Desulfatitalea tepidiphila: one gene and its partner. The protein of the gene in region 1 interacts with the protein of each later gene in a pairwise test. Links are inferred from orthologs where the notes say so. Each region holds a gene or a part of one and is shown on either strand. Other genes may lie near its edges. The genes, in order: dnaE and dnaX.

The links.
Region 2: the proteins of dnaE (region 1) and dnaX interact in binary tests that used the Escherichia coli proteins (3 or more experiments, as listed by UniProt). The link is inferred for Desulfatitalea tepidiphila from one-to-one orthologs.

What each region holds. Positions count from the first base shown.
Region 1 is NZ_BCAG01000003.1:2,345,343-2,352,855, reverse strand. The notes cover bases 1-4,026. They hold dnaE (DNA polymerase III subunit alpha), read left to right. Parts: upstream 1-301; coding sequence 302-3,826; downstream 3,827-4,026. Other genes in these bases: guaB (IMP dehydrogenase), read left to right, coding at 1-292. Outside these bases: DFT_RS15040 (DegT/DnrJ/EryC1/StrS family aminotransferase), read left to right, coding at 4,069-5,205; DFT_RS15035 (1,4-dihydroxy-6-naphtoate synthase), read left to right, coding at 5,229-6,032; DFT_RS15030 (5'-methylthioadenosine/S-adenosylhomocysteine nucleosidase family protein), read left to right, coding at 6,029-6,658; DFT_RS15025 (UbiA-like polyprenyltransferase), read left to right, coding at 6,655-7,482. UniProt on the Escherichia coli protein: DNA polymerase III is a complex, multichain enzyme responsible for most of the replicative synthesis in bacteria. This DNA polymerase also exhibits 3' to 5' exonuclease activity. The alpha chain is the DNA polymerase catalytic subunit.
Region 2 is NZ_BCAG01000003.1:1,226,834-1,233,277, reverse strand. What follows is about bases 2,246-5,202. They hold dnaX (DNA polymerase III subunit gamma/tau), read right to left. Parts: upstream 4,584-5,202; coding sequence 2,907-4,583; downstream 2,246-2,906. Other genes in these bases: DFT_RS10130 (YbaB/EbfC family nucleoid-associated protein), read right to left, coding at 2,584-2,895; recR (recombination mediator RecR), read right to left, coding at 2,246-2,384. Also shown: DFT_RS10145 (response regulator), read left to right, coding at 1-477; murI (glutamate racemase), read right to left, coding at 550-1,335; DFT_RS25010 (YkgJ family cysteine cluster protein), read right to left, coding at 1,376-1,795; more of recR, read right to left, coding at 1,785-2,245; DFT_RS10110 (tRNA1(Val) (adenine(37)-N6)-methyltransferase), read right to left, coding at 5,326-6,048; DFT_RS10105 (DciA family protein), read right to left, coding at 6,053-6,370. UniProt on the Escherichia coli protein: Part of the beta sliding clamp loading complex, which hydrolyzes ATP to load the beta clamp onto primed DNA to form the DNA replication pre-initiation complex.

The DNA of each region.
Region 1 (7,513 bases):
GATGCGGCGAGGCAGCAAGGATCGCTATTATCAAACCGAACAGGAAGAAGACGACAAGCTGGTGCCCGAAGGCATCGTCGGGCGTGTGCCTTACCGCGGCTCCCTGGCCGGCAATATCCATCAGCTCATCGGCGGCCTGAAGGCCGGCATGGGCTATGTGGGCTGCCGCACCATCGAAGAGTTGCGCGACAAAGCCCGCTTCATGCGGATCACCGCCGCCGGGTTGCGTGAAAGCCACGTCCATGACGTCATCATCACCAAAGAGGCGCCTAATTACCGGGTGGAGCAGTAGGGACGGACGATGAGCGAAACGCCGACCGATTTCGTCCATCTTCATGTGCATACCATGTACAGCCTGCTCGACGGCGCTATCCGCCTGGATGCGTTGATCGAGCGGATCAAGGCGTTCGGCATGCACAGCGTGGCCATCACCGACCACGGCACCATGTTCAATGTGCTCGAATTTTATGAAAAGGCGGTCAAGGGCGGGATCAAGCCGATCATCGGCTGCGAATGCTACGTCGCACCGCGCACCATGGCGGACAAGACCCCGCAGGACGCCAAAGGCCTCACCCACCTGGTGCTGCTGGCCGAAAACCAGACGGGATACCGCAATCTTTGCCGGCTGGCCACGCTGGCGCAGACCGAAGGGTTTTATTACCGGCCGCGCATCGATAAGCAAATTCTTCAGGCGCACCACGAAGGTCTCATCGGCATGTCGGCCTGCCTGCACGGCGAGATCCCCCAGTTGATCAAAGCCGGTCACCTGGCACGCGCGCGGGAAGCGGCCCTGTTCTATCAAGAGCTTTTCGGAGCGGGCAACTTCTTCCTGGAGGTGCAGAACAACGGCATTGACGTGCAGGACGTGGTCAACGCGGCCCTGCGCGACATGAGCACCGAACTCTCCATCCCGCTGGTGGCCAGCAACGATTGCCACTACCTGGATAAGAGCGATGTGCGCGCTCATGATGTGCTGCTGTGCGTACAGACCGGCAAGACCGTCAACGATGCCGAACGTTTTCGCTTTCGCACCGATCAACTCTACTTCAAGTCAAAAGAGGAGATGATCTCCTATTTCAAGGATTTTCCCGGTGCCATCGAAAACAGCGTAGCCATTGCGGAACGGTGCCATGTCAGCTTCGATTTCAAGAGCTACCATTTTCCGCTCTTCACGGATCCATCCGGGTTGAGTGCCGAAGCACTTTTCACCCGCAAGGCGCATGAGGGTTTCGAGCGGGTGTGGGCGCTGATTCGCGCCAAGCGTCCGGATGCCGACGATAAGATCTACCGGGAGCGTCTCGAATATGAGATCGGGGTGATCAACAAGATGGGGTTTCCCGGATACTTCCTGATCGTGGCCGATTTCATCAATTACGCCAAGCAAAACAGCGTTCCCGTCGGGCCCGGCCGCGGTTCGGCGGCCGGTAGCCTGGTGGCCTATTCACTGGGCATCACGGACCTGGATCCCCTGGCCCACGGATTGATCTTCGAGCGCTTTCTCAATCCCGACCGCATCAGCATGCCGGATATCGACGTGGACTTCTGTATCAACGGCCGCGAGAAAGTTTTCAAGTACGTGGTAGAGCGTTACGGCGGCTGGGATTATGTGGCCCAGATCATCACTTTTGGAAAGCTCAAGACCCGGGCCGTGATTCGCGATGTGGGACGGGCACTGGACATTCCCCTGGGCGAAGTGGACGCCATCGCCAAGCTGGTGCCCGACGTGCTCAATATCTCCCTGGACGAAGCCCTGGCCCAGGAGCCCAAGCTGCGCGAACTCGAGAGCACCCGACCCGATGTGGCCGAACTGTTCGCCATCAGCCGCACCCTGGAAGGGTTGCCCCGGCATGCGTCGACTCATGCCGCCGGCGTGGTGATCGGCGACAAACCGCTGGTCGATTATCTTCCGTTGTATAAGGGTAAAAAGGGCGAAGTGGTCACCCAGTTCGACATGAAACACGTGGAGAAGATCGGACTGGTCAAATTCGACTTTCTGGGGCTGCGCAACCTAACGGTCATCGACAACACCCTCAAGCTCATCGAACAGCAGGGCAAAACCCCGCCAAACCTGGCCAATATCGATTTTGACGACGCGGCGACTTACGAGCTCCTGGGCAAAGGGGATACCACCGGCGTTTTTCAGCTGGAAAGTTCGGGCATGAAAGACCTGCTGGTGCGCATGAAGCCGGAGTCCTTCGATGACGTCACCGCCCTGGTGGCTCTCTATCGACCGGGTCCGTTGGACAGCGGCATGGTGGATGATTTCGTCGAGCGCAAGCATGGCCGAAAAGCCGTCGAATACATGTTGCCTGATCTCGAACCCCTTCTTAAAGAGACCTACGGGGTAATCGTCTACCAGGAGCAGGTAATGAAGATTGCCAGCGCCCTGGCCAGTTACACCATGGCCGAAGCCGACGGGCTGCGCAAGGCCATGGGAAAGAAAATCGCGGCCATGATGGCCGAACACCGCGAGCGGTTTGTCAAGGGTGCGGTGGAGAACGGACACGACGAAAAAAAGGCGGTCGCCCTGTTCGACCTGATGGAGAAGTTCGGCGGCTACGGCTTTAACAAATCGCACAGCGCGGCCTATGCCCTGATCGCATATCAGACCGCCTATCTGAAGGCCCATTTCCCGGTGGAGTTCATCGCCGCCCTGCTGACCAGCGAAATGCACTCCATCGACGGCGTGGTCAAATACATCAACGAATGCCGCAAACACCAGATCGACGTTCTGCCGCCGGATATCAACGGCGGCGATACCACCTTTACCGTGGCCGATGGCAAAATTCATTTCGGTTTGGTCGCGGTGAAGAATGTGGGCGAGGGGGCGGTGGAGGCCATCGTGGAAGAACGGCGCCAAAACGGGCCCTACGAATCGATGATCGCATTTTGCGAACGGGTGGATTTGCGCAAGGTCAACAAGCGGGTGGTAGAGAGCCTGATCGCCTGCGGTGCGTTCGATTCCACAGGGGCGCATCGTTCCCAGATGATGGCCATTTTGGAAGATGCCCTGGAATACGGGCAGAAGGTCCAGCGGGAGCGCTGCGACCCCCAGATGGGGCTGTTTGACGATGGCGCGAGCTGCAACCTCTCCATCGATCCGCCGGGGCTGCCTAAAATTCCGGAGTGGTCCGAGCGCGAACGACTGGCGCGTGAAAAGGAATCCCTCGGGTTTTATATCACTGGACATCCGCTGGCACCGCACCACAAGACCATGGATAAGTTCGGCACCACGACGACCACCGCCATCGAAGAGGTGGCCGACGGTCAGATGGTGCGCATGGGCGGCATGGTGACCGGAAGCAAGGTGATCCGAACCAAGAAGGAAGAGTTGATGGCCTTTCTGCAACTCGACGATCTGGAGGGTGGCATCGAGGTGGTCATCTTTCCTTCGGTCTATGCGGATTGCCAGCATCTGTTGACCGACGATCGCCCGATCCTGGTGCAAGGCAAGGTCCAGAAGGATGAAAAAGGGGCCAAGCTTCTGGCCGACACCATCATCGCCATGGAAGAGGCCGAGACGCAATGGACCGCCGAGGTTCACTTCAACATTCAAGTGGAGCGGACCGACAAAAAGCACCTGGAACGCCTGCGCGAGATCATCCGGCGTTACCCGGGGGATTGCCTGGGATGGCTGCACTTGAAGATGGCGGACGAGGTCGAAGCCGTGATCGCCATCACGGAAGACTGGCGTTTCCAGCCCGGAGAGGATCTGCGCCGTGAAGTCAATGCCCTTTTGGGCTACCCGGCGGTGCAGACCCAATGCGGTGAAATCAAAGCCGTCAACGGGTTCAAGCCTCGGAACGGGTATGGCGGAAGAAGATAAAAAAAATAAAGTGTAAAGTTTAAAGTGTTAAGTGTAAAGTTAAGGAACAGGACCATTCCAATACTCTATAGAGATTTTTCTAATGAGTGTCCGTCCACAAATAGGCAAATTGGGTCGAGATCAAGGCGAACGAAAAATTTAACCGCAGGCATATGGTCGATATTCCGAGGATTGAATTTTTCGGGCAACGCCGATATCGGGCCAATTGGCCATTTGTGGATGGACACTGAAGAGGATTTATCATGAAGGTACCCCTCCTGGATTTGAAGGCCCAGTATCAAAGCATCAAGTCGGAGATTCGTCCATGCATCGACGAGATTTGCGAGAGCCAGTATTTTATTCTCGGTCCGCATGTCGAACAGATGGAAGCCAAGCTTGCGGCCTATTGTAACGTGCCTTATGCCGTGGGCGTCTCCTCGGGCACCGATGCGTTGCTCATCGCGCTCATGGCGGCGGGGATCGGACCGGGAGACCGGGTGATCACCAGTCCCTATACCTTTTTCGCCACGGCCGGAGCGATTGCACGACTCGGTGCAGTGCCGGTGTTCGTGGATATCGAGCCGACGACCTACAACCTCGATGTCCATGGTCTGGCGGAGACGCTGGAGAAGATGAATGCCGGCCGGCGCGCTACCGTCAAGGCGGTGATTCCGGTTCACCTCTACGGCCAATGCGCGGAGATGGGGCTTCTGATGGATATCTGTCGGCGGTATCGTCTGACCGTCATCGAAGACGCGGCCCAAGCCATCGGTGCCGAGTACCAGGGCCAGCGTGCCGGCACCATGGGAGATTTAGGCTGTTTCTCCTTTTTTCCTTCAAAGAATCTGGGGGCTTTTGGCGATGCCGGACTCGTCACGGCCCAATCCAAGGAGTTGGATGACCGCCTGCGCATGCTGCGCGTACACGGCATGGAGCCTAAATACTACCATCAGATCATCGGCGGCAATTTCCGCATCGACGCCTTACAAGCCGCTGTCGTGGCGATCAAGCTCGATCATCTGGACGAATGGACGAGCGGGCGTCGCCAGAACGCCGCCACCTATCGGCAGTTATTCAAGGCGGCCGGCCTGGAGGATCGGGTGATCCTGCCTGCCGAGGTGCAAAGCCGGCACATCTACAATCAGTTCGTCGTGCGGGTGTCCGGGCAGCGCGATGGCTTGAAGGATTTCCTCGGTCAGCAGGGCGTCGGTACGGAGGTGTACTACCCGGTGCCATTGCACCTGCAGGCCTGCTTTGCGGATTTGGGCTATGGCCGGGGGGATTTTCCCGAAGCCGAGCGCGCGGCTGAAGAAACCCTGGCCCTGCCCATCTATCCCGAGCTCACCCAGGAGCAGCTGTCCTACGTGGTGGACTGCATCACGGCGTTTTTTGATCGTTGAATGGATTCAAGAGGTTGGCTGGGATGCGGATCTCATTGGGGTTTTCGCCCTGTCCCAACGATACCTTCATATTCAATGGTTTGGTATCCGGGGCGGTGCCGTTGCCGGGCCACAGCCTGGCCGTGTCGCTGCACGACGTCCAGACCCTGAACCAGATGGCCTTTGATGAAAGATTGGATGTCAGCAAGCTCTCATTTTATGCCTGGCTGAAGGTTCGGGACAGATATCGGCTGCTCTCCAGCGGTGGGGCTTTGGGATATGGGTGCGGCCCGTTGGTGGTGTCCCGCCGCACGCTTCGGCGTGAGGACTTGGCCGGCTGCCGGGTGGTGCTGCCGGGCGAGTTGACCACGGCCCACCTGCTGTTCCGGCTCTGGGCGCCCGAGGCCGAACAGCGCAGCTTCGTGAGCTATGACCAGATCCTGGAGGCCATCGATTCGGGCGAGGCGGACTGCGGGGTGATTATCCATGAGAGCCGTTTTACTTACGAAAGCCTCGGATTCAAGGCCGTCGTCGATCTGGGCGCCTGGTGGGAAACGCTGACCGGTTTGCCGATTCCGCTGGGGTGTGTGGCAGCTCACCGACGACTGCCCGAACAGACGATCGGCCAACTCGAAGCGGCGATCCGTCAGAGTATCGCCTTGGCGCGACTGGAGCCGGCTGCCGCCCTGCCGTATATTCGGGCGCATGCTCAAGAGATGAGCGAGGCGGTGCTCGAGGCGCACATCGACATGTTCGTCAACGACTTCAGCCTCGACATGGGGGAGATGGGGCGCCGGGCCATCGACACCTTGTCCCAGCGGGCCGTGGAGGCGGGAATTCTGGTATGATCGGATTGATTTTTGCGACGAATCGGGAAGCGCGTCCGTTTCTGGCACGCAGCCAGGCGGAGCGGTTGGAAGAGCGGCCTTTTGTCGTGTACCGCTCGCCGGCGGATGAACGGCTGCGCATCGCCATTTGCCGGATCGGAAAGGTGGCCGCCGCAGCCGCCTGCCAGGCACTGATCCTTTCCCACCGGACCGATCGCATCATCAACATCGGCGCATGTGGCGCGCTGCATGACCGGGAGGAGTTGGGGGTGGGGCGGCTGGTACACATCACCCACGCCGTGGAGGGAGATCACGAGGTGTTCGGCAAGCCCCCCCAGCCGGAGGTCTGCATGTCGGGCATCGGAAACGGTTTGCCGCCGGTTCGCCTGATCACCTGCGACCTGCCGGTTTTCGATCCGATCCAGAGAAAGCGATGCGGAGAACGGGCCGACGTGGTGGACATGGAGGGTGCGGCCATCGCCAGGGTCGCCGCCCTGTATGGTGTGCCGTGTGAAATGGTCAAGGGCATTACCGACAATGCGTTGGCCTGTGATCGCCAGACGCTGCTGGAAAATCTCGACAGGGTTTGTGAGCAGCTTGCGGAGTGGGTGTGGCAGGCATTGACAGGATCGGCGGCGGTTCGATGATCGGAAAAGTGTTGCGTTTTATCAAAATCGAGCACACGGCCTTCAGTCTGCCGTTGGTCTTTACCGGCGCCTGGATGGGCGCCGGTCATCGATGGCCGGGTTCCCGGGTCTTGGCCCTGATCGTCATGGCTGCTGTGGGGGCGCGCATTTTCGGCATGTCGTTCAACCGCATCTTCGATCGCCACATCGATGCGCGCAATCCGCGCACCGCCGGGCGCGAACTGCCCGCCGGACACATGAGCGTCCGCCTGGCGCTGGTCATTGCCATGGGCGGCCTGCTGATCTATCTGATCGCCTGTGCGCTGCTGGGACCGTGGTGCCTGAGGCTGTCGCCTCTGCCGCTGATCCCTTTGCTGGGATACTCCCTGTTGAAACGCTATACCGCCCTTTGCCATTTCGGCATCGGCTTGTGTCTGGCCCTGGCGCCGTTGGGCGCCTTCGTGGCCGCCGCCGGCCATGCACGATTTTCCCTTTCGGTGATACTGTTTGCCCTTTTCGTTTTCTTCTGGCTCAGCGGCGCGGATATCATCTACGCCCTTCTGGATATTGAGAGCGACCGCCTCAACGGCATCCATAGCCTGCCGGCGGCATTGGGACCGGGCGGCGCCCAGGTCGTGGCTGCCGCTGTTCACCTGGTCGCATTGGGCACGTTGTGGCTGCTGCTGTGGCAAGCGGAGATCGACTTTTGGGCCGTCGCCTGTTATGCGCTGACGGTAGGGCTTTTTATTACGATGCACCTGCCGTTCGTCCCGATTCCCAAACGGTTTTTCCCGATTTCCACCCTGGCCGGCATCGCCGGCGCGCTCACGCCGTTGTTTGTGTAGCCGGATCAGATTGCCAAACTCTCCAGATGGA
Region 2 (6,444 bases), 1.1 Mb from region 1 along the record:
TACGAGATCGAGACCGCCGACAGCGGCGTGGAAGCCATTCGAATGATCTCACATCAATACTTCGATGTCGTGTTGACCGACCTGATGATGCCCGGCGGCGTCGATGGCATTGCGGTACTGGAGACAGCCAAGGAGAACAATATCAAAACAGAAGTTATATTGATTACGGCACACGGATCGATCGACAATGCCATCATGGCCATGAAAAAGGGCGCCACCGACTATTTACAGAAGCCGATCAACTTGGATGAATTAATCCTGAGGCTTGCAAAAATTCAGAATCTCAAACACTTGATCAAGAATGCGAGCGATCTTCGCGTCGCCATGGATGTGACCGAACAGGCATCGGGCGAGACCATTCAAAATTTGGAGATCACCGTGGCTGAACTTGAGGAGCGGATCACCTCGATGCGCTCCATATTGAATCGCCAGGAAATCGCACCTGAAAAACGCATCGGCATGGCCTTGGCGTGTTAGTGCGTTGAAAGCGTTCGTTCGCCCCGTGTTGTCTTCTGTTTTGTTACCCAGCCAGATGCACGATTTGAGAAGTCAAAGGTCGGCCAATTCGATGTGGACCGAACGACCCAATATCAAGCGTGCACTCCTCTGAAATTGATCCGCCGTATCCGTCACAAAAATCTTTAGCCGGCCAGGTCGGTCGTTTTGGGGCCCGTCCGAAGGGTGGGTGTTGAAGTAGTGCCCTACCCGTTGCGCAATGGCATTGGCCGAATCGACCAGCACGACACGGGCGCCGATTTTGCGCTGGATAACCTTGCGCAGGACAGGATAATGGGTGCAGCCAAGGATGAGCGTGTCGATCTGCATGGTTTTAAGCGGATGCATGTACTTTCGGACGATCATGGCCGTTTCCGCCTTGCGGATCCAACCTTCCTCGACCAAGGGCACCAACAAAGGACAGGCGGCGGTCACCACCTTTGCCTCTGGACGCAGTGCCTTGATCGCCCTTTCATAGCCCCCGCTTGCGATGGTAGCACGCGTGCCGATGACGCCGATTCGCAGACGTCTTGATCGTTCGACGGCTTGTCGGGCGCCGGGTTCGATGACCTCGAACACCGGCAGATGATACTGCTCGCGCACGGCTTCGAAAGCGTAACTGGAAGCCGTATTGCAGGCAATGACGATCAAGCGGGCGCCCTTTCGAAGCAGAAAACCCGTATTGTTGATCGAATACCGAATAATGGTGTCGGCGCTCTTGCTGCCGTATGGTGTGCGGGCGGTATCTCCCAGATAAGTAATGTCGTGGCCCGGCACCTGCTCCAAAAGCGCCTTGACCACGGTAAGTCCACCGATTCCAGAATCGAATACGCCGATCATGGGCGCCCCGGCCTTTCTCCCACGCATCGTTGCGGCAAAGTCAACACCTGGAGTCTCCCTCGAGGTCTCCAATGATCCGTCTCAAACAAGCTGACAATGACGCCTTATCCAGGTTCTGTCGAATTCCCGGGCAAGAGTCCGCCATGATCCACCAATTATCGACATCCTTCAGCAGACTGGGAATAAAAGGCCACATACGGCACATACGGGGTTTCACCGGGTGAATGGTGCAAATCCGATCCCAGAACACACAATAGCCATTTTCTTGTTGCGCCAACACCAACCGGCGCCCCGAAGGCGCGCAATAGCGACGTCGCAACGTATCCGGCGAAAGATTCAAAAAGTTTGCGATGCGTTCGATATCTTCAGATGACACGTAAGTGCCGCCGAACCCCTTGCAGCACTCGCCGCATTGGGTGCATTCGAAAAGGTATTCGGCTGTTAACTCTTCAGAGGGCATGGCGGCCATCCAAGGCACATTTTAAAGTCATTTTGTCGATATATTTCAAATCACCACCGACAGGTACACCCGAGGCTATCCGTGAAACGATGACCCCCTTGCCGGCGAGTTGTTGGGCGATGTAGGCGGCCGTGGACTCCCCCTCCACGCCCGTACCGGTGGCCAGAATGATCTCTTTCACTTCACCGGAAGCGATGCGATCGAAAAGTTCGCGGATACGCAGATCTTGTGGACCAATGCCCTCCATGGGCAGCAACGTGCCGCCCAGGATATGATATATACCCCTGAAGGCGCCCGATTTTTCGATGGCTATCATGTCGGCCGGTTGTTCAACCACGCACACCAGGGACGCCATCCGCGACGGATCTCTGCAGATGTGGCATAATTCAGCATCGCTCAGGCCGTAACACTTTTGACAGAGTCTCACCTTCTGCTTGACGTCCATGATGCTGTGCGCCAGTGCCTCTGCCTCGTTGAGCGGTCGTTTCAATACATGCATGGCCAGACGTTCGGCGGTCTTCTCACCCACACCGGGAAGCTTTGCGAAACTTCGAATGAGCGACCTGATGGATTCGGGATAATGTTGCATCTAATTCTCTCGTGCGCGACAGTGAAAATTGAATCAAATGAAATCAGAAAAGTATACATAGTGTCCATCCAGAAATAGGCAAATTGGGTCGAGATCAAGGCATGCTAAAATTTTACCGCAGGTATATGTCGAATATTCCGAGGATAAAATTTTGAGCAGAACGCCGATATCGAGCCAATTGGCCATTTGTGGATGGGCACTACATAAATCCCGGCAGGTTGAACCCACCTGTCAATTTGCCCATTTCCGAGGCGACCATCTCCTGTGCCTTGTTCAAGGCATCGTTGACGGCTGCCAAGATAAGATCTTGCAGCATTTCAATATCTTCCGGATCGACGACCTCTTTTTCCAAGGAAATTGAAACGATTTGCTGACGGCCGTTGGCGACGGCCTTCACCATTCCACCGCCAGCCGTGCTCTCGACGGTCTTTTCCGCTAACTCTTCCTGCATTTTCAACATCTTGGACTGAAGCTTCTGGGCCTGCTTCATCATGTTTCCCATACCCTTCATCACCAAACCTCCTATGGCACTTTAATGTCCACGATTTTTCCGCTGAAAAGTTCCAAGGCGTCCATCACCAGGGGGTGCCCAAGTGCTTTCTGTTTGAGTTCTTCGCCTTTTTGCTTTCTCTTTTGCCGTTCGTCCATATCTTTAATATTTGAAAGCAATTTCAATTGCAGCTGTCTGCCACTGGCCTCTAAATAGTATTGTTGCAAAAGATTCGATTGGCGTTGGACGCTCTTGAGGTTGAAGTCGTTACCGCTGACTTCTATCTCCCAGGAATCATTGCCCTGGGGAATGATCCGGCTTTTTCTCAAGACCGCACCCAACGCCGGTTTATCCTGATCTATACGCCCTAAAATGACTTCCCAAATGTCTTCACCGCCCCCGTTTCCACCCTCGACATTTCTTATCTCAAGTACCTGTACCTTTGAAGAGGAATCCTGTCTCGCGGGTGGTGTCGTGGCCCCAGCTTCCGCTTCGTCCGAGATGGGCGCCGTCTCAGGATTTGTCGCAACTGGGGTTGGGGGTACCATCCTCTTCAGGTCCGCAGGTCCGGATTGACGAAGCTGTTCGAGCCCGGCGACCAGTCGATCGATGGACAACGCCGGCGGTGTTTGAAACAGTTTGAGAAAAAGCAGTTCCAGCGCGAACCTCGGTTGGCTCGAAAATTTGATACCCTGCTCTGCCTGGAAAAGCAATTCCAGTATCTGAATCAAGAATGGCCCCGGCACCTCTTTGACCTGAGCCGCCATCTGCCTGATTTCGTGTGCGGGCAGATCGACCAGACGGCTGGCGCGATCCCCGAGTTTGACCAGCGCCAAGTTGTGGAAATGGGCGACCAGATCGGCATAAAACCTTTTTATCTCGAAGCCATGGCGCCAGACCGCATCGATCTGCTCGAGTACGCCGGCGGCATCGCGCGAAAAGACGGCTTCGGAAACGTCAAACAGGTGCCTGCGCTCGACCGCGCCGAGCAAGTCGGCCACAAGCTCGCTCGTAATCTCGGCCTCGGCGCAGGCCAATACATGGTCCAGAAGACTCAATGCATCACGCATGCTGCCGCCCGCTTCCTGGGCGATGAGATCCAGGCTCTGGTCATCGATGTTGACCTGCTCTTGATCGCAGATAGCCTTGAGATGAGAAACAATGGCCGCCAGCTCGATCCGGCGCAGATCATGCCGCTGGCACCGGGACAGTATGGTCACCGGAATTTTATGCGGCTCAGTGGTCGCAAACATGAACATCACGTGTGCCGGCGGCTCCTCCAGGGTCTTGAGCAGGGCGTTGAAAGCCGCCAGGCTGAGCATATGGACTTCGTCGATAATATAGATCTTATAGCGGCTGTGGGATGGCATGTACTTCAGGTTATCGCGAAGCTCACGAACCTGATCGACACTGTTGTTCGAGGCGCCGTCGATCTCGAAAACATCCGCCGCATGGCCGCTCTGAATCTCCAGGCAGGATCGACATCGTCCGCAAGGGTTGCCGGTCGGCCCCTGTTCGCAGTTCAGGGCCTTGGCCAGAATTCGTGCGATGGTCGTTTTGCCGGTGCCCCGAGGGCCGGCAAACAGGATCGCATGCGCCACTCGTCCGGCCTCGATGGCATTTATCAAGGTGCGCGTGACATGCGCCTGCTGAACCACGGCGTCAAAATCCTGAGGCCGGTATTTTCGGGCAAATACCAAGTAGCTCATGGCAATTACGATGCTTTCCCTCTGCTATCATTCAACTCAGATGGTTCTTATAGCGCACCTGGTAGGCTGGTGCAATAAGGCCTGCGCTTTCCCAGGGATTCTAACTGGTGTCCATCCACAAATCTCCAATTTGCCCAATATCGGCGTTGCACGAAGAATTTAATCCTCGGAATATCAACTATATGCCTGCGGTTAAATTTTTCGTGCGCCTTGATCTCGACCCAATCTGCCTATTTGTGGACGGACACTACCTGAACTCGATTCAGTAAACCCGGCGTGTGTGGAACAGGTGGCCGATGTGGCCGATGCCACACGCCCAGAGTCCAAGTGCGGGGAGTATCAAATGGGGTTACAGGGAATCATATGAAGGAGGGTATGGCGGAGAGAGAGGGATTCGAACCCTCGGTGCCGCTATAAACGACACACACGATTTCCAGTCGTGCTCCTTCGGCCAGCTCGGACATCTCTCCGTGTAAAACGACTTTGGATGCACATGGCCATGGCGGATCTGTTTTCCGATCACACTGTTGGGCGTGGCGGAGAGGGTGGGATTCGAACCCACGATCCCGGGTAAACGGGATACCGCTTTTCGAGAGCGGGGCCTTCAGCCACTCGGCAACCTCTCCGGATTTCCCAAGGGGCCGCGTGCAGGTTTGGTTCAATAGCCTTTTTGATACGCAGTGTCAACGGTTGATGTATTCGCAAAAAGGCTTGGCCGAACAGCGCCGTAAAAAATTCAGGATCAAGGACGCATCATCTCCTGCACCGATTCGGTATAACGACCATCCCTTTCGTAGACAACGAGAGGCGATGCTACGTCCAAACCGGGCCTGCCCCCCTGGACGCCTTTGACGAGCACAAGTTTGGCCGGATCCCCGCAATAAGATTGAACCGCTTGAATCCATTTGGGTTCAATGGCGGCCTGTCGCATGTGACAAAGTAGATCGACGGTTCGCGCCGCAGAAAAGATCGTGGCCAAACGCCCTCCCGCTTTGAGGAGCCTCGCGGCGGTTCGCATCCATTGGGCCAGATCCACCTTCAGCTCGAACCGGGCCAATGCCCTTTGTTCATTAGGATTCAAACGACCGGTCTGGGGCCTACGATAGGGCGGGTTGGTGACGATCCAATCATAGGGCCCGGGTGTTTCAGGATCAGGAAGCAATTTCATATCGACGTGCCGAATTTTGATCTGATCGTCGCATCGATTTTCGGCAACATTGAGTTGTGCCAACCTGGCCAGTTCCGCCTGCACTTCCACGCCTGTGATCTGAACGCCTGGATAACGGGTCGCCAGTATCAACGGTATTATGCCGCAACCGGTTCCCATATCCAGAACAGATTCGCCTGGCTTGGGTCGAATGACGGCGGCCAGCAAAACCGCATCAATGGAAAATCTGTATCCGGCAAGCGATTGGGTAACCTGCAATTGTCCATCAAAAAAGGCGTCTTTGGTAACCTCGGTCATCGGGTTAAATGTTCCCGACCTTGATCTTAACCGACCGGATATAAGGCTGCTCCAACTCAGCATTCAATTTGGCGATCAGGTCCTGTTCCAAAAAGCGCAGATGGTGCAACCAGGTGGATGAACTCACATGTACCAATAACGTATCACCCTTGAAGGCCGCTGGCCGTGCGTTGGCTGCGATGGCTGTGCCGACGGCACGATCCCAGACTTCCCAGACTCGCAGCAGTTCTCGATCTTTCACCGGCCGATGGTGCTGCATCAGCTTATCGATGACGCTGCCGATGGGAACAAATTGATTGCGGTTGCGGCGATAAGAACTCATTGGCCTGTTTATTGATTTTATCAAAATTCGTATGGTATGCCTTAAACTTCTCTGGGCCATAGATCAGCCGCTTT